Cohaesibacter gelatinilyticus: one gene and its partner. The main gene of each other region encodes a partner of the protein of the gene in region 2 in a complex. Links are inferred from orthologs where the notes say so. Each region holds a gene or a part of one and is shown on either strand. Other genes may lie near its edges. The genes, in order: groL and metK.

The links.
Region 1: the proteins of metK (region 2) and groL are in contact, whole or in part, in a cryo-EM structure (PDB 8P4O), measured with the Escherichia coli proteins. The link is inferred for Cohaesibacter gelatinilyticus from one-to-one orthologs.

Annotation. Positions count from the first base shown.
Region 1 is NZ_OBEL01000001.1:222,047-233,430, forward strand. What follows is about bases 5,191-8,069. They hold groL (chaperonin GroEL), read right to left. Parts: upstream 7,517-8,069; coding sequence 5,864-7,516; downstream 5,191-5,863. Other genes in these bases: CRO57_RS01015 (hypothetical protein), read right to left, coding at 5,191-5,198; groES (co-chaperone GroES), read right to left, coding at 7,605-7,892. Also shown: CRO57_RS00980 (SlyX family protein), read left to right, coding at 1-106; CRO57_RS00985 (TetR/AcrR family transcriptional regulator), read right to left, coding at 141-764; CRO57_RS00990 (anthrone oxygenase family protein), read left to right, coding at 1,459-1,971; CRO57_RS00995 (hypothetical protein), read left to right, coding at 2,003-2,221; CRO57_RS01000 (hypothetical protein), read right to left, coding at 2,241-2,939; CRO57_RS01005 (LysR family transcriptional regulator), read right to left, coding at 3,054-3,950; CRO57_RS01010 (class I SAM-dependent methyltransferase), read left to right, coding at 4,152-4,784; more of CRO57_RS01015, read right to left, coding at 4,812-5,190; CRO57_RS01030 (methyl-accepting chemotaxis protein), read left to right, coding at 8,340-10,343; CRO57_RS01035 (AAA family ATPase), read right to left, coding at 10,362-10,931; CRO57_RS01040 (GNAT family N-acetyltransferase), read right to left, coding at 11,007-11,384.
Region 2 is NZ_OBEL01000003.1:291,434-302,741, reverse strand. Bases 298-3,100 are described here. They hold metK (methionine adenosyltransferase), read right to left. Parts: upstream 2,384-3,100; coding sequence 1,211-2,383; downstream 298-1,210. Other genes in these bases: CRO57_RS15260 (helix-turn-helix domain-containing protein), read right to left, coding at 2,510-2,923; trmB (tRNA (guanosine(46)-N7)-methyltransferase TrmB), read right to left, coding at 298-1,042. Outside these bases: ribosome maturation factor RimP, read right to left, coding at 1-98; more of trmB, read right to left, coding at 293-297; lnt (apolipoprotein N-acyltransferase), read right to left, coding at 3,119-4,714; CRO57_RS15250 (transporter associated domain-containing protein), read right to left, coding at 4,779-5,954; rRNA maturation RNase YbeY, read right to left, coding at 6,011-6,538; CRO57_RS15240 (PhoH family protein), read right to left, coding at 6,535-7,608; tRNA (N6-isopentenyl adenosine(37)-C2)-methylthiotransferase MiaB, read right to left, coding at 7,740-9,152; olsA (lyso-ornithine lipid O-acyltransferase), read right to left, coding at 9,310-10,170; CRO57_RS15225 (Fur family transcriptional regulator), read right to left, coding at 10,201-10,632; rimI (ribosomal protein S18-alanine N-acetyltransferase), read right to left, coding at 10,698-11,186; tRNA (adenosine(37)-N6)-threonylcarbamoyltransferase complex dimerization subunit type 1 TsaB, read right to left, coding at 11,245-11,308. UniProt on the Escherichia coli protein: Catalyzes the formation of S-adenosylmethionine (AdoMet) from methionine and ATP.

The DNA of each region.
Region 1 (11,384 bases), on a different replicon or contig from region 2:
GATAGATCGCCTTGGTCGTCAGGTTGGTATTTTGAAAGAAGCATTGGCCGAATTGGAAGACGGTATGGAAGCGCCATCCGCCAATAAGAAGCCTCCTCACTACTAATTCAATCTGACAGTCGAAACTGAAAGAACAATGATCAGAGTGCTTTGGGGCCAAACAGCCGCAAGAATTGTCGACAGGCTCGTTCAGATCGAGCTTGTGCCTCGCGCCGCTTCAGCACTTCGACCACGCCGATAACCCGTCTGATTTGTATGTCGCCAATCAGAAGATTGAAATATGTTTCAGCAGCATCATCGACATCAGCGGCGGCGCCGAGCTCAAGTTCACCGGCCTCGCTGGCCCGCTGAAGATAATGGATGAGTAGGGGGCGGACTGAAGAACGACCAAATTCGGCGATGGTCTTCCCCAGTTTCCCAGTTTCAGAAGCATCAGCCGCAGCAGCCCGGTTCAACAAAATTGCCCGTTTGCTGGTGATAAGTTGCAGCAATACCACACCGAGTTTGGTCAAGGTCTCTTCTACTGGTTTATGGGTCTGAACCGTCTTTTCAAGTAATTCCGTTGCTTCGCTGGCATTCGCTTTCACTAGTGAGGAAAACAACTCCTCCTTGGAACCATACCAGCGATAAAGTGTTTGGTTGGAAGCGTTGGCCTTCTTGGCGATAGACAGCATGGAGGTACTACGATAGCCCTTTTCAGCCAGAACCTGAAAAGCGGCCTCCATAATCTCCTGTTGCCGTTGCTCACGTGTCTTCGCCTGCACGTCCCACTCCCGGGAAACTGGTCATCATTATAAAAGGAACCCGCTTGATAGTTAGCGGCAGAAAAAAGCCGAGACAACTCATTTATCGGGGCATCCCATCAGACTACAATCTAAATTGGTGTATATCAGTGTACGGATTTGGTGGTGTAAATTCAAGTGAAAGCAACCAAGAGTATTAAAACAGGGTAAAGATCGACCATGGCCAAATTCGACAAGGCCGGCAATACCAAATGAAAGGACGACGAATTTTCACCCATTGCTCCACGGTGCTTGGCGATTTGTGAACCGATGTCAGAAAGGTTGTTGACTGATGTGCAGCTGGAATGATGGCGAAGCTTTTGGGGAATGGTAATGCACAGAGGAGTGAAAATATATGAGAAGATCGAAAGCTACTCAGTTCTGTTTTTCTCAAAATTGCTTGGTGATAAAGTGGTTTAAAGTGTTTGCGGTTCCCTTGTAACTCGCCTCGGCCATATGGTTTCAGCGAGATAGATATGGTCAGGTCAGCGCAGATGTGCGGTTCCTTCGGAAATATTCCAAAGTTCCCGCCATGTATGGTCTATATTGCCAGGTTTTTTGAAATAAAGTGTATATATATGTACTGTTGTGATATCGACAAATCAGCAAGGCTGGATGAGTCAGGCATCAATTCTTGCGGTCAAACCCAACTTTTATGCAGATAAAGGATCCTGATATGATATCGTGTTCTAACCTTTTGACAAATAAATATATTCTTGTTCTATTGATCATGCTCGGATTGATGGCAGGGTTTTTCTATTCCTATAGTGTGTCGGTCATGCCGGGACTTAATCATGCGCAACCTCAGGTGGCAATTGCGGCCATGCAAAGTCTCAATATCACAATCCGCAATCCGACGTTTTTCCTCACCATTCCTGTGGGCTTGGTTGGGGCGTTGTTATTATGGCGAAATCATCAGAAACGAGCGTCTATCTGGCTTGCTCTGGCTAGCCTGATCTATCTGTTTGGAGCTGTCATTCCGACAGGTATGATCAATGTTCCCATGAATGACGCATTGGGAATACAGAGCGTTCCGACTGATTTTGCTGCGACCTCGGATCTTTGGTGGTCTTACGCACCCACCTGGACATTTTGGAACACATTTCGCACCATGACCACGATGCTGGCCCTTTTGATTTGCGCATGTGCCATAAGTCAGCTCCAAGCTTCGCCCGAGCGAGTGTCTTGAACCAAAGGACAAGGAAAAGGGGGGCAATCTTATGGAAGCTTACCGAGCCCTATTGGATCGGGATATTTCCGATGAGCTGATCCTGATTGCATCCGATCTTGGTAGAGATAAAGACAAGACACTTTTGCAGCGAGCAGACGCCCATCGCCCTGGGCATGCCTTTGTGACCTCTGATCCCGAGTATAAAACGATCCAGGATGAGGTGGAGGCTACGCTTGCCCGGATTGGCGGTTGGAGTGTTGGCGATTGAGGCCAACATCTCGCTTGGTTCAGACAGGCTCGGGTATCAGATCGGCGGATGTTGCCGCACCTTCAAAACTCCGCTGTTCAATCAGGCCGCTGAAAAATGTATGAATCATGCCGCAATCTGAAAAGGCTCCAAAAATTCCTTGATCTTTAGAGGGAGCGAATGCCAATGGAACAGCTTGAACAAACACTCCAATAAGAAGCATTGGGAGATAGGTTACCACTTCTGCTCGCTCCAGAATGATCCCACCCTTGAAGTCATGAGGCATGCCTTGTGATTCCAATGTCAGTCTGGCTTGCTTAAAAGGTTCATAATCCTGCCCAATCTCCAGAAATGGACTGAGTGGATGAAGACTGATCAAGAGTATTTGCGTCCAATTGAGCTGGTTCATGATATCAAACAGGCCTCGGCTCAAGGCTGCGATTTTCTCATCCTTGCTTTCTTCTTCGGCAGTGATTTTGCGTTCGATCATCCTTGAGGGCAGAATATGATCGGGAAATGCCTGGTCGAGCATCGCTAGATATTCTTCCTCCATTTTTGCATTGAGACGATCACATTCTTCCTGATCAACTACCAAACTTTTTCCATCGTCATCAACGATCATCTCGTCCGGGCGAAAAGTGCTAAAGCTGGGGTGATAGCGATTTTCCTGCCATTTTCTGCAAAATCGACCAAAATATCCATTGCGCTCCAATAGGTCAGCGCGTGGCAAAAATTCCATTTGTCCCTCCCAAATACAACCCTGAGTTAGCTACTCATGGAAATGTAAGGGATACGTTAAGTTTGACAGGTTTGCTGCCGCTTTTGGGCGGCTAGCTACGATAGGAAGCTATTCTCACGGTGATAATGAAGTAAGATAGTTCGCCAACTTGTCAAAGACGAGGCGGATTTTTCTGCTGGTATGCAATTCCCGATGAGTAGTTAGCCAAATCGGAATGCGAAGCGGCTCAATCGGTAGAGACAGGCGTTCGACCTCTGGATAGGAAAGCGCGACTTGATCGGACATCATGCTAATGCCAATCCCTTCGCAAACCATCTTCCAAGCGACAATTCCACTCTTGGAGGTGACATGAAATTGCTCCTTGCTGATGGGTAAGCCCATAGCCAGCAAATATTGAACCATCCTGTCCCTGTCGCCAAATCCTACAAAATGATGCTGGCTTAAATCTTCAATTCTCTGAGGGCGACCATGCACTGTCAGATAGTTATGAGACGCATAGAAACTACCAGTAATTTCGCCCACAAGACGGGCAATCAGATCTGGTTCCTCAGGTCGAACATGGCGGATGGCAATATCAGCTTCACGTCTTAATAGATCACTGATCTCGTTGTCGGCAATCACTTCTATGTCGATGAGCGGAGCTTCGCTCCGCAATTGAAGAAGAAAGGCTGGCAGATTTTCATAGGCCATTGTATCGCTGGCTGTAACGCTGACAGTGCCAGAAATTGATTGCGATTGACCGGAGGCCACAAGGGAGAACTTGCGCGCTGCCTCGCCCATTTCACGTACATGATCCAGCAAATCTTTCCCGGACTGGGTAAGACGCAACGTCTTGCCAACCCGTTCGAACAATGTGACGCCAAGTTGCTCTTCCAGCGCCATGACCTGCCGGCTTAATGTGGGCTGCGTCAGACCCAAAGCGCGCGCAGCCGCAGACAATGAGCCTTCTTCTGCGGTCACGAGAAAGGCTCTGACCTGATTCCAATCAAAGGATATTTGCTGCCAGTTCATACATATTCGTATATCAAAAATGCAGATTTAGGCAATTTCTCTTTTGTTTTTGTATGAATAGGTTGTGTGAACAGCTTAAAGCGCGCTCTCGAAAAGCAGCAGTCTTTCAGGACAGGAGCGCGCATCCAAGTAAAGTCCAAATCACCACTTGCTATTGAATAATAGCGATGCCTGATTGAATGCCTGTACAGGAGATATCCAATGCGTGACGCAGCAACATTCTGGAATGGTGTGGCGGCCAAATATGCGCGCTCCCCAATCAGGGACATGCAGGCCTATGATTATACCATGGAGCGTACAGCGGCTTACTTGTCGCCAAATGATAGAGTGTTGGAGCTGGGGTGTGGAACAGGCACAACAGCGCTTAGATTGGCGGACAAGGTCGCTCATTATACTGGCAGTGATATTGCGCAAGAGATGATAGTGATTGCTAAGGAGAAGGCTTTCGATGCCAAGGCAGAGAATATTGAATTCATGGCCGGGGGTGTGACAGACATTGAAGCGGAACCGTTGGATGCCGTTCTCGCTTACAATCTCATACATTTGCTGGATAATGCTGCGGAGGCGATGGCCAAGGCTCACACGCTTCTAAAGCCCGGTGGATATTTCATTTCCAAGACGGTCTGCAGTCCATCCAAAAGCAGTTCACTGAAATTCCGACTGATGATAGCCGTGCTTCCATTGATGCAGCTGATTGGCAAAGCACCTTATGTCAATTTCATGGAAACCCCGGAACTGGAAGCATTGATTGAAGACGCCGGTTTCAAAATCATCGAGACCGGCAATTACCCTGCCGATCCGCCTTGCCGCTTTGTAGTGGCGCGAAAGATTTAGAAATTTCAAATGTTTGAGAATAAAGCCCTAAAACAGCCAGCTGAGAGCAACACTGAACAGCCCAAAAACTAGAAAAATCCCGCCGCAGAAAACTAAATAGGTGAGGAGTGCCGATTTCCATGTTCGACTTTGAAAAAGATAAACAGCCATACCCAAAGGACTGAAGATGACCGTCAAAAATTTGCTGGTATAACTTGGGCGAATTCTGAGAGCAGTAGCATCTGCTTGCTGCCATAGGAGAGTAAGAATAATGACGCCTATCATTTGGACTGCGTCATTCCATGTCAGGTTATAGGCATTCCAAAGACCAAAAAACTCGTCGATAATCGCTCCAAAACAAAGAAATATGAGGAGCGAAACATAGATGAAGTTTCGCCTGGCAAATTTGCTGGATGATAGATTGTCTGGAAACATGGAAAAGCCTCAACAAGCTAAAAAATATATCATTGAAATTTGAATGTGGGGCGCCTTGCGGAGATTGCAATCCCTGAGGGTCGCTTTAGATATCTGGCAGTTTCCATTATTTCATCTTCGAATGGGTCACAGGAGAGGCGGGGACGAGCAAAGGCAAAAAGCGCATGAGTATGAGGCAAAAGAAAAAGGCCGGATCGAATGATCCGGCCTTTTCCGTAAATCTAAGCGAGGTGCTTAGAGCTACGTGATTACATCATGCCGCCACACGTGCGCGGATGCGCACAAAGCTTAAGAATGCATGGGCATGGGGCAAATAAAAAAGCCGGATCGAATGATCCGGCTTTCTTGTAAGTCTTAGCTAGGTTAGCCAAGCGTCATGATTACATCATGCCGTCCCCGCATCGCCCGCAGGGGCTTTAGCCCCGAGGACGAGCAAAAGCAAAATGCGCATGGGCGTGAGGCAAAAGAAAAAGGCCGGATCAAATGATCCGGCCTTTTCCGTAAATCTAAGCGAGGTGCTTAGAGCTACGTGATTACATCATGCCGCCACACGTGCGCGGATGCGCACAAAGCTTAAGAATGCATGGGCATGGGGCAAATAAAAAAGCCGGATCGAACGATCCGGCTTTCTTGTAAGTCTTAGCTAGGTTAGCCAAGCGTCATGATTACATCATGCCGCCCATGCCACCCATGCCGCCCATGCCACCCATATCAGGCATTGCAGGTGCGCCACCGTCTTTAGCAGGTGCATCAGCAACCATAGCTTCGGTGGTAACCATCAGACCAGCAACGGAAGCTGCATCCTGCAGAGCAGTGCGAACAACTTTGGTTGGGTCGATGATGCCAGCTTCGATCATGTTTACGTAAGCTTCGGACTGAGCGTCGAAACCAAGGGTATCGTCGCCTTCCAGCACTTTGTTGACAACGATGGAACCTTCAACACCGGCATTTTCAGCGATCTGACGGATTGGAGCCTGCAGAGCACGCAGAACAATCTTGATGCCAGCAGCGATGTCAGCATTGTCGGAAGACAGAGCTTCAACAGCTTTGGAAGCGCGCAGCAGAGCAGTACCACCACCTGGAACGATACCAGCTTCAACAGCAGCGCGAGTAGCGTTCAGAGCATCGTCAACACGATCTTTACGCTCTTTCACTTCAATCTCGGTAGAACCACCAACGCGGATAACAGCAACGCCACCAGCCAGTTTAGCCAGACGCTCCTGCAATTTCTCACGATCATAGTCAGAAGAAGTTTCTTCGATCTGAGCCTTGATCTGAGCAACGCGAGCTTCGATGCCGTCTTTTTCGCCAGCGCCATCAACGATGGTGGTGTTCTCTTTGGAGATGTTTACTTTCTTGGCGGTACCCAGCATGTCGAGGGATACGGACTCAAGCTTGATGCCAACATCTTCGGAGATCACGGTGCCGCCGGTCAGGATAGCGATGTCTTCGAGCATGGCTTTACGACGATCACCAAAGCCTGGAGCTTTAACAGCAGCAATTTTCAGGCCGCCACGAAGCTTGTTGACTACGAGGGTAGCCAGTGCTTCACCTTCGATGTCTTCAGCAATGATCAGCAGAGGACGGGAAGACTGAACAACGCTTTCCAGGATAGGAAGCATTGGCTGCAGGTTGGTCAGTTTTTTCTCGTGCAGCAGGATGAATGGATCATCCAGATCAGCGATCATTTTCTCGGTGTTGGTTACGAAGTATGGAGACAGGTAACCACGGTCGAACTGCATGCCTTCAACGACTTCCAGCTCGGTTTCCAGAGACTTGGCTTCCTCAACGGTGATAACACCTTCATTGCCAACTTTCTGCATGGCTTCTGCAATCATGGAGCCGATTTCAGCTTCACCGTTTGCAGAAATGGTGCCTACTTGCGCAACTTCTTCAGAAGAATTGATTGGCTTGGAAGCAGCTTCAAGAGACTTATGAGCTTCAATAACAGCAAGATCGATGCCGCGCTTCAGATCCATTGGGTTCATGCCAGCTGCAACAGACTTGGAGCCTTCACGAACGATAGCCTGAGCCAGAACGGTAGCAGTGGTGGTGCCGTCGCCAGCAACGTCGTTGGTTTTGCTTGCCACTTCACGCACCATCTGTGCGCCCATGTTCTCGAACTTATCTTCCAGTTCGATTTCCTTGGCAACGGAAACACCATCTTTGGTGATGCGTGGAGCGCCGAAGGATTTTTCGATAACCACGTTGCGGCCTTTAGGGCCTAGGGTGGTTTTTACAGCGTTGGCCAGAACGTCTACGCCACGCAGCATTTTCTCACGCGCGTCAGCGCCGAACTTGACTTCTTTAGCAGCCATGATGTGCTCTTCCTGAAATCTAGATAACTTGTATATAAGGAGGGGATCCGGATCGGATCGGGTCAATCACGAGCAAAAGCTCAGCGGATTAGCCCATGATACCCATGATGTCGGACTCTTTCATGATCAGCAGATCTTCACCGTCGATTTTAACTTCGGTGCCGGACCATTTGCCGAACAGAACACGGTCGCCAGCTTTGACTTCCAGAGCAACCAGGTTGCCTGCTTCGTCACGGGCGCCGTTGCCTGCAGCAACTACTTCGCCTTCAGATGGCTTTTCTTTGGCGGTATCTGGAATGATGATACCACCAGCGGTTTTCTCTTCGGATTCCACGCGACGAACAACGACGCGGTCATGCAGAGGACGGAACTTCATTGTATGAACTTTCCTATGTCTGTTATGCAGAACACCCAAGCCCAATTAGCGGCACCTGAGCAAACTCTGCTCCTCAAAAACAAGTGTGTTAGCACTCTCCAATATTGAGTGCTAACGACGGATACTCATTTAGGCAGCTTGAGATGAGAAGTCAAGAAAGCGGAAAAGATTCTTTTTGTCGATAAGCTCTGATCTGCAAACCTGCTATTGGGGAATTCGATGTGGGGTGAGGGATGAAGAAATTGTCGATATCAATGGAAATATTGTATAAATCATAATGTCTATAATATAAGACATATTTTATTTATGTAAGATAGAAGAATTTATAATGACAATTACATGAATAATACAAGTATATTTGAAATTTATTCTTGAAATTATATTTTCATTAAATTTTGCAGTACCAGGGTGGCCGGTAGGTAAGCAACTAGTAACGGCGTAGGAATCATGGTCTCCAATGGTTTTGCAAGACTGTCAGTACGCCAGAGAATTGCAGCTCTGGTATGTCTGATGATTTTCGGTTTTTTGGGCATAATCACACTCAACTGGAAAACAACATCAACGATCCAGATGCTCAAGGCCAAGGAAAGTGAAGCGCTTCATCTGGCCGCAACTTTTGAGCAATTGCTGGCAAAGAGCCTTCAGGCAGCGCGCAGTACTGAAATCTTCTTGCTTGAGAGAGGGCAAGCACGGGCAGATGAAGTTGCGCAAATTTTCACCGATATACGAAAAATTCAGATGCCTGTTTCTTCCCGTTCAGATCTGAAAAAGGAATTAACGCGGTTGGCCTTGGCGTCAGAGCAGTTTCAGGAATTGGTCGATCTACAAAAAGGGGTTGGCTTCGGTCAGGATGACGGATTGCGGGGGTATTTGGGTGCTGCAATACGCCGAGCGGAAGAAAAGCTGGAATTCTTTATTAAGAAGGCAGGCATCGATGATAAATCCGGCAATGTACGTGCCCATTTGTTGCGTATGCGCCAGATCGAAAAAGATTATATGCTTTTTGGGGATCCAAAAGCAGTTCAGCAGTTTGAGGGAGCTTATAGAAAAACAGTCTCATCTCTGAAACCTGCTGGCTTCAAGATCGTTGCTCGTATGGAATTAAAAGGGTTTTTGAAGGTCTATCGCAAAGACTTTCTGGCCTGGATTGAAAGCGAAAAACTGCTTCAGCAAAAGATCAAAAGCCACAGAGAGCATATGTCCGAAACAATCCAGTTGCTGATAGGCCAAGCCGAACTGGCAATGCGTGATGCAGACATCCAAATGCAAGAAAGTGTAGCTATTCAGGAACAAGCTCAAACCAGTTTTTACATACTGGCCGCGGTCCTGCTGGTCACCTCGGCTCTGAGCTCTTGGTTGATTGCCCGATCCATCACAAAACCACTTAGTATATTGGCAGCTGCAATGGATGCGATACGTCGCAAGGATGCATGCGTTGAATTGCCAGCAATCCGGTCCAAGGACGAGCTGGGATTGCTGGCCAAAGCAGCAGAAAATTTCCACATCAGTGTAGTGGAAGCATCGCAATTGCAGCAATCGGCACAATTGGACAACGCCAAAGAGTTGCAACGGCAGGATGATTTGGCGCGAATGCTGGATACTTTCCGCCAGCAAACCGATGCAGCCATTGAGAGTGTGAATAGCGAGGCGGTCAAGGTCTCCAATGCTGCAGAGCGCTTGAATCAACTTTCCAGTCGTGCACAGGGAAGCACAGATCTTGCACGCCAATCCAGCCAGGTCTCGACGTCCCATATGGGCGAAATGTCAAACAATGCCTCTCAATTGGAGCAAGCAGCGGATGATATTCTGGAGCAGACCAATAGAGCGGGAGATGTCGTCACGCATGCTGGTCAGACCGCAGAAAAAGCCAACCAGTCCATGAATATATTGAACCAGTCTGCCGAGGAGATCGGAGATATCGTGGAGTTGATTGGCAAAATTGCCGCTCAGACCAATTTGCTTGCACTCAACGCAACCATTGAGGCGGCAAGAGCCGGAGAAATGGGCAAGGGTTTTGCGGTGGTTGCGGAAGAGGTCAAACAGCTCTCTGGTCAAACCGCCAAAGCAACGGAAACGATTGCTACTCAAATATCGAATATCCAGCAAGCGGCGCAGGCTACAGCGACCTCACTGCAAGCCATCACCCAAATGATAGGAGGCGTGGATGAGGCAACGAACGTCATCTCACATTCAGTGGATATTCAGAACTCCTCTGCTAGCGAGATGGCCAGCAAAATGCAGGCAGCTCTGAATGGCGCGCAAGATGTCGAGCACAATGTCGATGAAGCAGCCAAATCCATCACAGCGTCTCATGAGGAAGCCAAGGCTTTCCTGGCGGTTTCAGTTGTATTGGATAATGTGATTGTGGCCTTGTCCGGTTCCATGACATCCTTCCTCAATGCCGTGGAGCAAGATTTGGATGCGCGCAGAAAAGAAACCAGATTGGTTTAAGAGTAAGCCGATGGAACCTTATGAGCTCAAATGAAAATGGATGAGCACCTGATCAAGGCGCTCTTCCAGACTGCCTGTCAGTTCCAGATAGTCTAGCTGACTGCGTTGAAGGCAGGTTCTGAAAGCATCATAAAAATATGCGCGCAAATCCGGGGCATCGCGTTGATCATCTGCCATCCACGGCCAGTCGACCCCACATAAGAGATAAAGCCTGGGAGAGTGGGGTGGCTGTTTGAGACTTTTCAGATGGCGACCGGACCAGGTTTCCCAGGCTTTCCTCAAGTCCGGATCACCGTCTTTGTAATAGTGATCATTATAGACCAACGAAGAAATCAGATCGCAATCACAAATAAGAGGTTGGCCATTGTTATCGGCCAACTTTGCAGCATCACTTTCCCGCTGCCACTGTCCTTCAGCGATGGGAATGCAATCTTCCTGACCGATACTTCCGTGCAGTTCGAAATAGTCCCGAAGATATTCCGATATGACCATCGCGTCCAGTCTCTGTGCCAGGGTTGTGGCGAGGGTGGACTTTCCGGTGCTTTCCGGTCCGGTCAGGATCAGTCTGGGTAAAGAATTGGCAAGCATGTATCGTTGATTGGCTGGCAAGAAAGATGCGACCAGCCTAATCAAGTCATCATTGAGAAATCAAGTGCGCGGATTTTAACAGTCAGCCAAAGTCCGGTCATGCTCATGGGCCATGTCGGCGGAAATGCCGTGACGTACCAGCTCTTTGGTAAAATGCACCCGCAATGTGCTGTCTTTCCCGTGGTCTGGAAAGGCTCGATGGCTCTCGAAATATCCATGGCCATGATAGAAAGTCAGCAGCTTATCCATGATTTCTGGTGTATGTAATTTCAGGCGATACAGCTCGCGGCTCTCGGAAATCATTTCTGCTTCCTTGAGAAGCTGAGAACCAAGTCCCTGTCCTTGAAGTTCAGGCTGCACAGCCAACGTGTCGATATACAGAGCCTGATCTTCTTCGTGAAAAGCGATTGCGGCCTGAATCTTTCCATCCTCTTCAAGAATATAAAGATTCCG
Region 2 (11,308 bases):
ACGGGGTCAACAATCTGCACAACTCGTGCTTCCAGACCGTTTTCACTGATCAAGCGACTTGCGCTTTTGTGGCGTTGATTTGGATTGCCTTCGTTCATTGGCAAGCCTGTCTCCTGTTTGTTGCAAATGATTGCTCAATTGCCCGATTGCGACCAGCAGAGAATAAAAAAGAGCGGGTCCGTTGGGCCCACCCTAAACTGATCGCCTAGATTTTGGTCGCCTTATACACCATTTCATGGTCAGAAAGCAAGCATCCATTTGATCGGCACTTTTTCGATCTTCCGGCGAGTTTCTAATCTGCAAGTCGCTCGAATTCCAGATATTGCGGAATACGCCCTTCTCGATAAGCTTTCGCTTCATAGCGCGTGCGTTTCCAGTCCGGATATGGTTGTTGGCGTTGCTCCGAGGTGGCACCCAGCTCTTTGAATTGCGGGTGCTTTTTAATATGCTCCAATGTCCAGTCAACATAATCGGCAATATCAGAGGCGAAGCGGAAAATACCACCAGGCTTTAGCACGCGAATGATGCGCTCAAGATTGTGATGAGATACAAATCTGCGCTTCCAGTGTCGCTTTTTATGCCAAGGATCAGGATAAAGCAGGAATAGCTTATCGATCGAGCCTACTGGCAGCCAATCCAGAATATGAGCCGCATCCTCATTATAGAGGCGAATATTCGCGATATCATGAGCTGCAATCTGATCAATAGCCTTACTCACGCCATTGACAAACGGCTCGCAACCGATCAGCCCAACTTGTGGATTCTGTATGGCCTGATAACTCATATGTTCTGCCCCACCAAAGCCGATTTCCATCCAGATTGCCTGCTTGGTTTCATCAAACAGGCTCTTGATGTCATTCATCGGCATGTTGGGGTCAAGCAAGAGGCTCGGCAATCGCTCATCCAGCAACGCCTGTTGACGCGGGCTAAGGGGTTTGCCTTTTCTGCGTCCGAAAAAAGAAGACTTTTTCTCCTCCTTCACACTCTCACAAGCTGGCACATCATTTTGTTCAGCAGCTGTTCCAAGCAACTGGTCGGACATATCAGACATTTCCCAATGATATCATTTGTACAGGCTATATAAGCCTTAGAGTCGGCAGAATACATATATGGCGTATTCTGTGTTTTCAGAATACGCCATAAAAATAGAAACGCAAAAGGTCAAGTCTTTCGCATCCGCAAAGTGCGGAATCAAAGCCTTATTGGTTGACTAAGCCAGTTCTGCGATGATTTTGTCTACCAGATCAGTTCTCTCCCAAGAGAAACCACCGTCTTCATTCGGTTGGCGACCAAAGTGGCCATAGGCAGCGGTGCGCTCATAGATCGGACGATTGAGCTGCAAATGGGTGCGAATGCCACGTGGTGTCAGGCTCATGCAGTTCCAAAGTGCTTTTTCTAGCTGGGAATCCCGCACCTTGCCGGTGCCATAGCTATCAACATAAAGCGACAATGGCTCGGAGACACCAATCGCATAGGAAAGCTGGATGGAGCAACGATCAGCAAGACCGGCTGCGACAACATTCTTGGCGAGATAGCGAGCGGCATAAGCAGCTGAACGATCAACCTTGGTTGGATCCTTCCCTGAGAATGCGCCACCACCATGAGGGGCTGCCCCGCCATAGGTATCCACGATAATTTTACGACCAGTCAGGCCGGCATCTCCGTCAGGGCCACCAATCACGAACTTGCCAGTTGGATTGACATGCCAGACGGTCTGATCCGTCAGCCAGCCCTCGGGAAGCGCTTTTTCGATATAAGGTGCCACGATCTGACGAATATCATCAGATGAAAGATTTTCATCCAAGTGCTGGGTTGAAAGAACCAGAGAGCTGACTTCTACCGGCTTTCCTTCGACATAGCGAAGGGTCAATTGGCTTTTTGCATCCGGGCCCAAAGCCGGCTCGGCGCCGGAATGGCGGGCTTCGGCCAGATCACGAAGGATTTTATGTGCATAGAAAATAGGGGCTGGCATCAATTCAGGGGTTTCGTTGACCGCATAGCCAAACATGATTCCCTGATCACCCGCTCCTTCATCCTTGCCTTCTGCTTCATCTACGCCCTGGGCGATATCGGCAGATTGTTCGTGCACATGAACGTCGATATTGGCATTCTTCCAGTGGAAGCCATCCTGTTCGTAGCCGATATCCTTGATCACCCGGCGAGCCGTTTCGCTCATCACCTCGGCATTGATGCTGGATGGGCCACGCACTTCACCAGCCAAAGTTACCTGATTGGTGGTCGCCATGGTCTCTACCGCAATGCGCGAATAGGGATCCTGCTCCAAAAATTTGTCGACAATTGCATCCGATATCCTGTCACAGATTTTATCTGGATGACCTTCCGAGACGGATTCACTGGTGAAGAGAAATTCTTTACGAGCCATTGAGGAGATCACTTTCAAACGGGCATGAATGAATAAAAAGCCAAGAGGTCTCTTAAACCTCCTGGCTTAATTAAGTGCTAAAAAGACGAAATCCAAGGAAACGTCAAGATAGTTGATGTGAAAAAATCAGCCTTCTTCGCCATCACCTGCCAAAGCACGCACAAGATCCACTACCTTGCGACGGACCTTGGCATCCTTGATCTGAACGAAGGCCCGATTGAGTTGCAATCCTTCTGATGAAGACAGGAAGTCGATCACAAAATTCTCAGATTTGGACTCACCCGTTGCTGATGCTTCTTGCGGGGACCCCGGGGCATCTTCAAAGAAGAAAGAAACCGGCACTTCCAGAACGGTCGCAATATGTTGCAAGCGGCTGGCGCCAATTCTGTTGGTTCCTTTTTCATATTTCTGAATTTGCTGGAAGGTGATCCCGAGATGTTCACCCAGCTTTTCTTGGCTCATAGACAACATCATGCGACGCAGCCGGACACGGCTTCCCACATGAATATCGATGGGGTTTGGTGCTTTTTTACTGGCCATTTTGGCTCTCATTGTTTGTGGCAATCTGCTCTTGGCGACAGTCATTTTGCCAACTTGTTTGTTTAAAAGAGGCTCCGCAACCTCTTGTTTCAACCTCAAGGCTCGGTATGTGTCTTATTTTGAGCCTTCGGGGACAGGTCTATAACAATATTGCCGTGTGAGCTTATGTTCTGTCAATTCTTGAGAGCATGTGGCTCAGACTTTTCTGCGCAAAAAAATTAGAATTATGAGTAAAAAAAGCCAAATTGCACTAAAAAGACCATTTCCTACGATGGAAAATAATGTCTTCGCTCTATCATCAGGCAATTTCATTTGAAGAATACCGGTTTGTTCCAATGGAATTTGCGCGATCACTTGTCCTTTGAAATCAATGATTGCAGAAATACCGGTATTGGCAACCCGAACGACAGGCAAACCCAATTCCACCGCTCGCATACGTGCCATGAACAAATGCTGATAAGGGCCAATGGACGGGCCAAACCAGGCATCGTTGGTCACCGTCAAGATCCAGTCCGGTCGTGCCACATAGCTGGCTACTTCACCTGCAAAGGCAATCTCATAACAAATCAGCGGAAGAACAGATCCGAACTTATCTGTTCCGAGGAGATTACGGTTACGCCCTGGCGTAAAGCCTCCCTTCAAACGGGTCAATTGTTCCAACCCGATTGCCTCCAGTACCGATTGCATCGGAAGATATTCACCAAATGGAACCAGATGGGTTTTATCATATGCCCCACGCACAGCTCCGTCCGCACCCAACCAATAGATGGAATTGAAAACATTCTCTTCACCTTTGGTGCTCTGTTCCCTACGAAGAGCACCGGTCATCAACTGACTTTGCCCGGGTAAGGCTTGTGCAATCGCTGCCAAGGCAGCGGGTTGCTCCATCAAATAGAAGGGAATGGCGGATTCCGGCCAAATAACAAGATCCACTTCGTCTGCTGGAGCTTGTTCGCTGGTTTGGCTGGTCATCGCAACCAACCGGTTAAAGATCCAGGAGCGATTTTCCAACTTCCATTTTTCGGATTGAGGAATGTTGGGTTGAACCAACCTGAGAATCTGTCCCTCAGACTGCAAGGGTTTTGAACCTTCATTCTGCAGACGCATAAAGCCATACAGAATCTGTACTGCGAGAATCGCAGATATCAAAACCGTATAACCCAGCGCTTTTCGGCTAACATGCTCTTGAGCAATCCAGATGACCGGCAGCGTGAAGAGAAGCAATGCCCACAAGGTTAGAAGATCCGGCCCAGTAAGGGACAAGGCTTGCATGGTTAGATCGTTACTTGCCAGAGAGAAGCCAAACCCGCCCCATGGAAGCCCAGTGAAAACAAACCCCCGGATCCATTCCATGATGCTCAATGATAGTGCAAACCATATCACTCGCGTCCAATGGTCCGACCAGACCAGAGCGAGAGCTGCCATTGCCGCGGCCCAGAAAATTGCCAACCCCGCTGGCAGAACCAGAATTGCAAGAGGCATTGCCCAAGCAAATTTTTCTGCTTCCACCAGAAACGCAGCTCCGAGCCAATAAAAAGTGAGCAGAAAGAAGCCAAACGCAAACATCCACCCAGTGGCAAACATACGCTTTGCAACAGCGCGGCCATTATGCCCAAGAGACGCAGAGTCCAACAGGGCGACCAAAATGGGTAAACAAAACCACAGAAGACCAAACCAACCATAAGGCGGCTGCGCAAAACTGGCTATGACTCCAAGGAGAAAAGCCAGACAATAGCGCTTCCAGCCATCAAGCAGGACAAGCGAAGAATAGAGATGCCTTATGGAAGCCATGGAGATCCCAGCGAATCAGAACAAGTCTTGTGGAAGTCATAAGACTCAGCATTCGGGTTACAGGTCAAGCACGCTTTGCATCGGGTTCCTCTTGCCCTGGATCTTTATCCTCGGAGCCGGAATTGCTCACTTCCAGATTGGCAGCATTCAATTGGCCAAGGCGTTTTGAGCCTTTTTTTGTAGGTTTGATACGAATTTTTACACGCCGAATGCGGCGAGGATCCGCATCCATAACCTCTGCTTCGAGATTATCGGAGATGGCAATCAACTCGCCACGCACCGGAATTCGACCAATATGGGTAAAAATCAAACCACCCAACGTATCAACATCATCCGATTCTTCACTGGTGGCGAGTGTTACACCAATTGCATTGGAGACTTCTTCGAGATCCGCCTTGGCATCGGCGATGAACAGATTTGGCCCTGCTGGCGCCACAACCAATTGCTCTTCATCATCATGTTCGTCTTCAATATCACCAACAACCGTTTCCACCACATCTTCCAGTGAGATCAGGCCATCAGTTCCACCGTATTCGTCAATAACAAGTGCCATCTGGGTGCGTGCAGCACGCATGGTTGCCATCAGATCGGTTGCAGGCATGGATGGTGGCACAAACAGAATCTCACGGATGACACCAAGCTCACTCAAAGGGCGCTGAAGATCAATGTTGCTCATGGTTTTGGGATGATTGCTGCCAGACAGCAACGGATGATAAACCTTTTCGGAACCATTCTGATCTTCGGCTTGCCGATCAATCGGTTCATTTTCATCAGCACAATCCAACAGATCTCCGTCGGTGGAAACGCATCCTTCTGATGTCATCAGACCAACGACATCCTTGATGTGAACCATGCCCACAGGATCATCCAACGTTTCACGATAGACCGGAAGGCGGGAATGTCCGACTTCCTGATAAATAGCCAGCAAAGCGCCCAATGAAATGTCATCTTCGACCGCATCGATATCGGCACGGGGGATCATGACATCATCAACCCGTAATTCACGTAGCGCCAGAATATTGCGCAACATGACTTTTTCATCGGCGGAGAAAGTCTCATCTCCCCCTTCGTCATCGGCCAATGCGCCTTCCATCTGGGTACGCAGAGATTTTGTGTTCAGCCGGGCGGTCAAACCGTTGATGAGGCGCTGAAACCAGCCCTCATTCTTGTCTTGCTGGCGTTCACTACCCGGCTCGATCGGGCTGGGGTCCAAAGGGTCAGGACTATCGGGATCGTTCATTATCGTATGTCATGCTGGCAATCAGCCAGCTTTCCTCATATTACGTCTAAAAAAATCTAATCAGGCATCGGAAGCGGATCTGAGCCTGCATAGGGATTATCTATTCCCAATTGGGCGAGAATGGCAATTTCCACAGCTTCCATCTTCTCCGCCTCATCCCATTCAATGTGATCGTAGCCTAAAAGATGCAAAAAACCATGAACACACAAATGGGTAAGATGGGCTGAAAATTCAATAGCCAGCTCTTCTGCCTCACGCTCAACCGTCTCATAGGCGAAAACAATATCACCCAGAAGAGGCCCCAGGGGATCTGCTTCTTCATCTATGGGAAAAGATAGCACATTTGTTGGCTGGTCCTTGCCTCGATGAGCGGCATTGAGCTCTCTTACAGTCTCATTGTCACTGAAAACCAGAGATACTTCCGAGCCTTGCCGAATTTCGATTTTCTCGACTTGCTCGGCATATGCATGGGCCGTATCAATTGCACGACTGATCAAAAGCTCCAGATTTTCAATCCGATTCCAATTATCCGCTTCAATCAGGCTGTCTTTTTCGAGAGGAGTTTCCAGGGGAGCAAGGCTCATTGCGCCGCCTCGTCCGACTGATCCTTGCCTGCACTCTCATCCAGATCGGTCAATGCCCTTTCTTCCAAAGCCCGGCGAATACGTACCTTACGACGTGCCTCATCATCATAGGCATTGACGATACGCATGACCAATTCATGCCGCACCACATCTTCAGCGGTGAATTGAACCCGCACAATGGATGGGATGTCAGAGAGAATATCCATCGCCTGCACCAGACCAGATTGCTCGCCAGAGGGCAAGTCGATCTGGCTTGGGTCACCTGTGATGATCATTTTGGAATTTTCACCAAGGCGGGTCAGAAACATCTTCATCTGCATGGAAGTTGTATTCTGGGCTTCGTCCAGGATAACCACGGCATTGGAGAGCGTTCGGCCACGCATGAAGGCAAGGGGCGCAATCTCGATGACCTTTGCTTCCAACTCACGTTCCACCTTGTCTGGCGGCATCATATCATAAAGCGCGTCATAAAGGGGACGGAGGTAAGGATCGACCTTTTCCTTCATATCACCCGGAAGGAAACCAAGCCGCTCGCCTGCTTCCACTGCCGGACGGGAAAGGATGATCCGGTCCACGACACCACGTTCAAGCAAGGATGCAGCATAGGCAACGGCCAAATAGGTCTTGCCGGTACCGGCCGGACCGGTGCCAAAGACCAGATCTGCGCGATCCATCGCACGGATATAGGCATCCTGCGTGGCTGTGCGGGCAATCAGTTTTTTCTTACGGGTCGCAATCTGGGCAAAATTCAGTTTGCCCTTGCCTTGCGCATCTTCTGGCATCATTTGTGGGAGAACCAATTGTTCATCTGCTGCTTGAGCCATGCGGATGGCACCATCCACATCGGCCTGTTCAATTTCTTCACCTGTTTCCAGACGGTGATAGAGACTGTCGAGAGCATATTTGGCCTGATCACATAAATCGGCGGGGCCTTTGATTGTGACCTTGTTGCCGCGGGCGATGGCTTCAATCCCGAGCTTTTGCTCAATGCGGGCAAGATGCTGATCATATTGGCCGAAAAGGTTGCTAGCCAGACGATTGTCATCATAAGACAGGACAATATGGCCCATGTCAGATGCGGCGCTGAGCGCCTTTGAGGCGCGATGTTGCTTGCGTGCCTGCTGCTTGGCTGGCTGCTTGTTCGAAGTTTGGCTCTTTTTGCCTTTGGTCCCTTTTGGGGTCATTTCGCGATTGTGATCGCTCAAATGCTTAACCCTTCCGCTTGGTTATGGAGAGGAGTGCCTATTGTAGTTCGATCTTCTATCATTGTCCCAAACAAACTGTTGGTTCCAATATTATCGATGTGAACTGTGACAATTTCACCAATCAATTCTTCGGAAGCTTGAACATGCACAGCTTGTAGCCAAGGAGATTTACCGACCAGCTGTCCCTCATCACGCCCCTTGCGCTCCAGGAGCAGGCTCATTGTCGTTCCAACCTTTGAGGCGTTAAAATCGCGCTGTTGCTGATTCAGAAGCTCTTGCAAGCGATAGAGACGCTCGGATGCAATTGTTGCTTCCACCTGTTCTTTCATATCAGCAGCAGGTGTACCCGGGCGTGGAGAATATTTGAAGCTATAAGCAGACGCATAAGTCACTTCGCGCACAATGCGCATGGTGTCTTCGAAATCCTCTTCGGTTTCGCCGGGGAAACCAACAATGAAATCGCCGGACAAGGCGATATCCGGGCGCACGTCGCGGATCACGTCAATCAAACGCACATAATCGTCGTAAGTATGCTGACGGTTCATGGCTTTGAGGATCTTGTTGGATCCAGCCTGGACCGGCAAATGCAGATACGGCATCAGGCTGTCGAGATCGCGATGTGCTACCAACAATTCCTCATCCATATCGCGCGGGTGCGAGGTGGTGTAGCGCAAGCGATCCAGACCATTGATCTCTGCCAGACGGAATAAAAGGCGCCCCAAGCCCCAGGCTTTGCCGTCCGGGCCTTCCCCATGATAGCCATTGACATTCTGCCCCAACAACGTGACTTCGCGCACACCTGCTTCGGCCAGGCGCTCGGCCTCGGCAACAATCTGCGCAACCGGGCGGGATGCCTCTGCACCACGAGTGTATGGCACCACGCAGAAGGTACAGAATTTGTCACAACCCTCTTGTACCGTCAGGAATGAACTGACACCGCGTTTGCGTGTCACTTCCTTCTTGGCCTTGGGCAGATTGGCAAATTTGTCTTCGACCGGAAAATCGGTTTCCACCACACGGTCACCATTATCGGCCCGGTCCAGCAGATCTGGCAGGCGATGATAAGATTGCGGGCCAAAAACCATATCAACGACAGGCGCACGGCGCATGATTTCCTCGCCTTCAGCCTGAGCCACGCAGCCGGCAACACCAATCTTCATGTCGCCCTTGCCGCCATCCCGTTTGGCGTCGCGCAATTTGCGGATACGTCCCAGCTCGGAATAGACCTTTTCCGCTGCTTTCTCGCGAATATGGCAGGTATTGAGAATGACCAGATCAGCCTCTTCCATTTGTTCGGTCGGCTTATATCCCTTGGTCGCCAAAGCATCGGCCATACGATCGGAATCATAGACATTCATCTGGCAGCCATAGGTCTTCACAAAGACCTTTTTGTCTTTAGGATCGGTCATATCTGGTCACGCCCGGAAAATCTGGTCTGAAAGTGCGGTTCGTACCGCGCAACATGCTGTTCATGACCCATATTGCCACAAACAGCTGAATGGCGGGGAGCTTTAGCGCATTTTCCGCGAATTTGCAAAGCGCAAATTCCGTCATCTTGCCTCGATGCTATTGTTTGGCAATCCGTCTCTCGAAAAGTGCAGCACGGGTCATCGCTCTTACTTCATTTTCAGCCATTTGCGCAATCTGCTTGCGATTCACGCTATCATCCATCGGGATTGGCTCGCCATAGCTTATCGTAACATCCAATGCGCCCTCTTTCAGTATGGCCCAAAGATGAGGCATCAATTCCATATCACCATACCAGGCCGCGAGTGGGCGATGCTGACGCCCCATTGGCAGACCCTGAACTGCGGTATAGGCAATGGACACCGGTTGTATCCAAACCGATGGAGCAGACGTGGTAGAAGTCTCGTTTTGGTTGGCTTCAGATGCAGTGGACATTGCTGCGCTCGCTGCTCCAATAAGCGCTGAGCGGAAAGGCAGAACCCGATTACCGTCTGAGGAAGTCCCTTCCGGAAACAGAACCATGGCATCGCCTTGGGCCAAACGCTCGGCAATCGCCTTGGCAACCTTTCCCGTCTCGGATCGGCGGGTTCGGTTGACAAATATGGAGCGTTGCAATTTGGCAAACCATCCAAAGATTGGCCAATTCGCCACTTCTGATTTGGCAATGAAGGAAAGCGGGCGACTTTGTCCCAAAACCACAATATCAAGCCAGGATACATGATTTGCCGTAATCAGAACCGAGCCTTTGTCAATCGCCAAACGCCCTTTGGTTCTGACCCTGACACCAAAACCAAAGCAAGCCAAACGATGATAAATGACCGGAATCCAGCGTGCTGTTGGCAATTTTGCTGTAACGGAAAGCGCCTGCAGGGGCAAACCGATCAGGGTAATTCCAATCAGAAAGCCGCTTGCCAGCGTGGCCCGGATGGTCGCAGTATCTGGAATCGTTACTTGACGCATGGCCTTGCTCCCAAGGGAAAAACTGGCTCACTAATCCTTTGAATCCTCAAGTGGAACCCCGTACAGCTCCAAACGATGATCCACCAATTTGAAACCAAGACGACGAGCAACTTCAGTCTGCAAACGCTCGATTTCCTCATCGCGAAATTCGATCACTTTGCCAGAACGCAAATCGATCAGATGATCATGATGCTCATCGGAAATGGTCTCATAGCGCGCACGACCATCTCGGAATTCATGCCGCTCGATAATGCCAGCGTCTTCAAACAATTTGACCGTGCGATAGACGGTAGAAATGGAAATGCCACTATCAATACTCGATGCCCGGTTATACAATTCTTCCACATCTGGATGATCTTCTGCAGCGTCCAGGACGCGGGCAATCACACGCCGTTGCTCGGTCATTCTCATACCGGCATTGACACACAAATCCTCGATGGCGGTCTTCTTGATGATGGTCATCACATTGTTGCCCTTTGCTGCCTCTGCAGATCAGGATGCTTTTCCAATCCTGTTTCCTTCGCGCTCTAGCCATCCAGCTCGACTTGCATGATGAGGGCCGTAGCGGCACTATCTTTGCCACTCGTATAATAGCCCTTCCGCTCACCGACTTTTTCAAACCCGAGCTTTTGGTAGAGCAATAGCGCAGGTTGGTTGCCCTCGTCCACCTCCAGAAACAGCTTGGCCATCCGATCTGCATAGAGCTTTCGCATAACTTCACGCATCAACAGCTCTCCCGCTCCCGTTTTTCGCTGGACAGGATCCACAGCAATGGTCAGGATTTCCGCTTCGTCCAGAACTGTGCGAACCAGCACAAAGCCAATAATCTTGTCTTTTATCCGCAAGTTTGAACGCCGCAGAACCAGACAATCGATGCCATCATCACCCAGAAAGGACTGGAACTCACTATCGGTCCAGGCACGGGCGAAAGATTTTTTGTGAATATCGGATAGAACCGGCACGTCTTCCAGCATCGCCGGCGCAATCGACGAGGTATTTTTGATCGGGAAGATCACCCAAATGCTCCCACAGTCTTGTTTATGTCTTCATCCCACAATGAGTGTGAAACAAAGATCAGGCCCTTGCAATGGCCTTCCCGACTTGGGGTTTTGCATCTGGTGCCCGCAAGTAAAGTGGA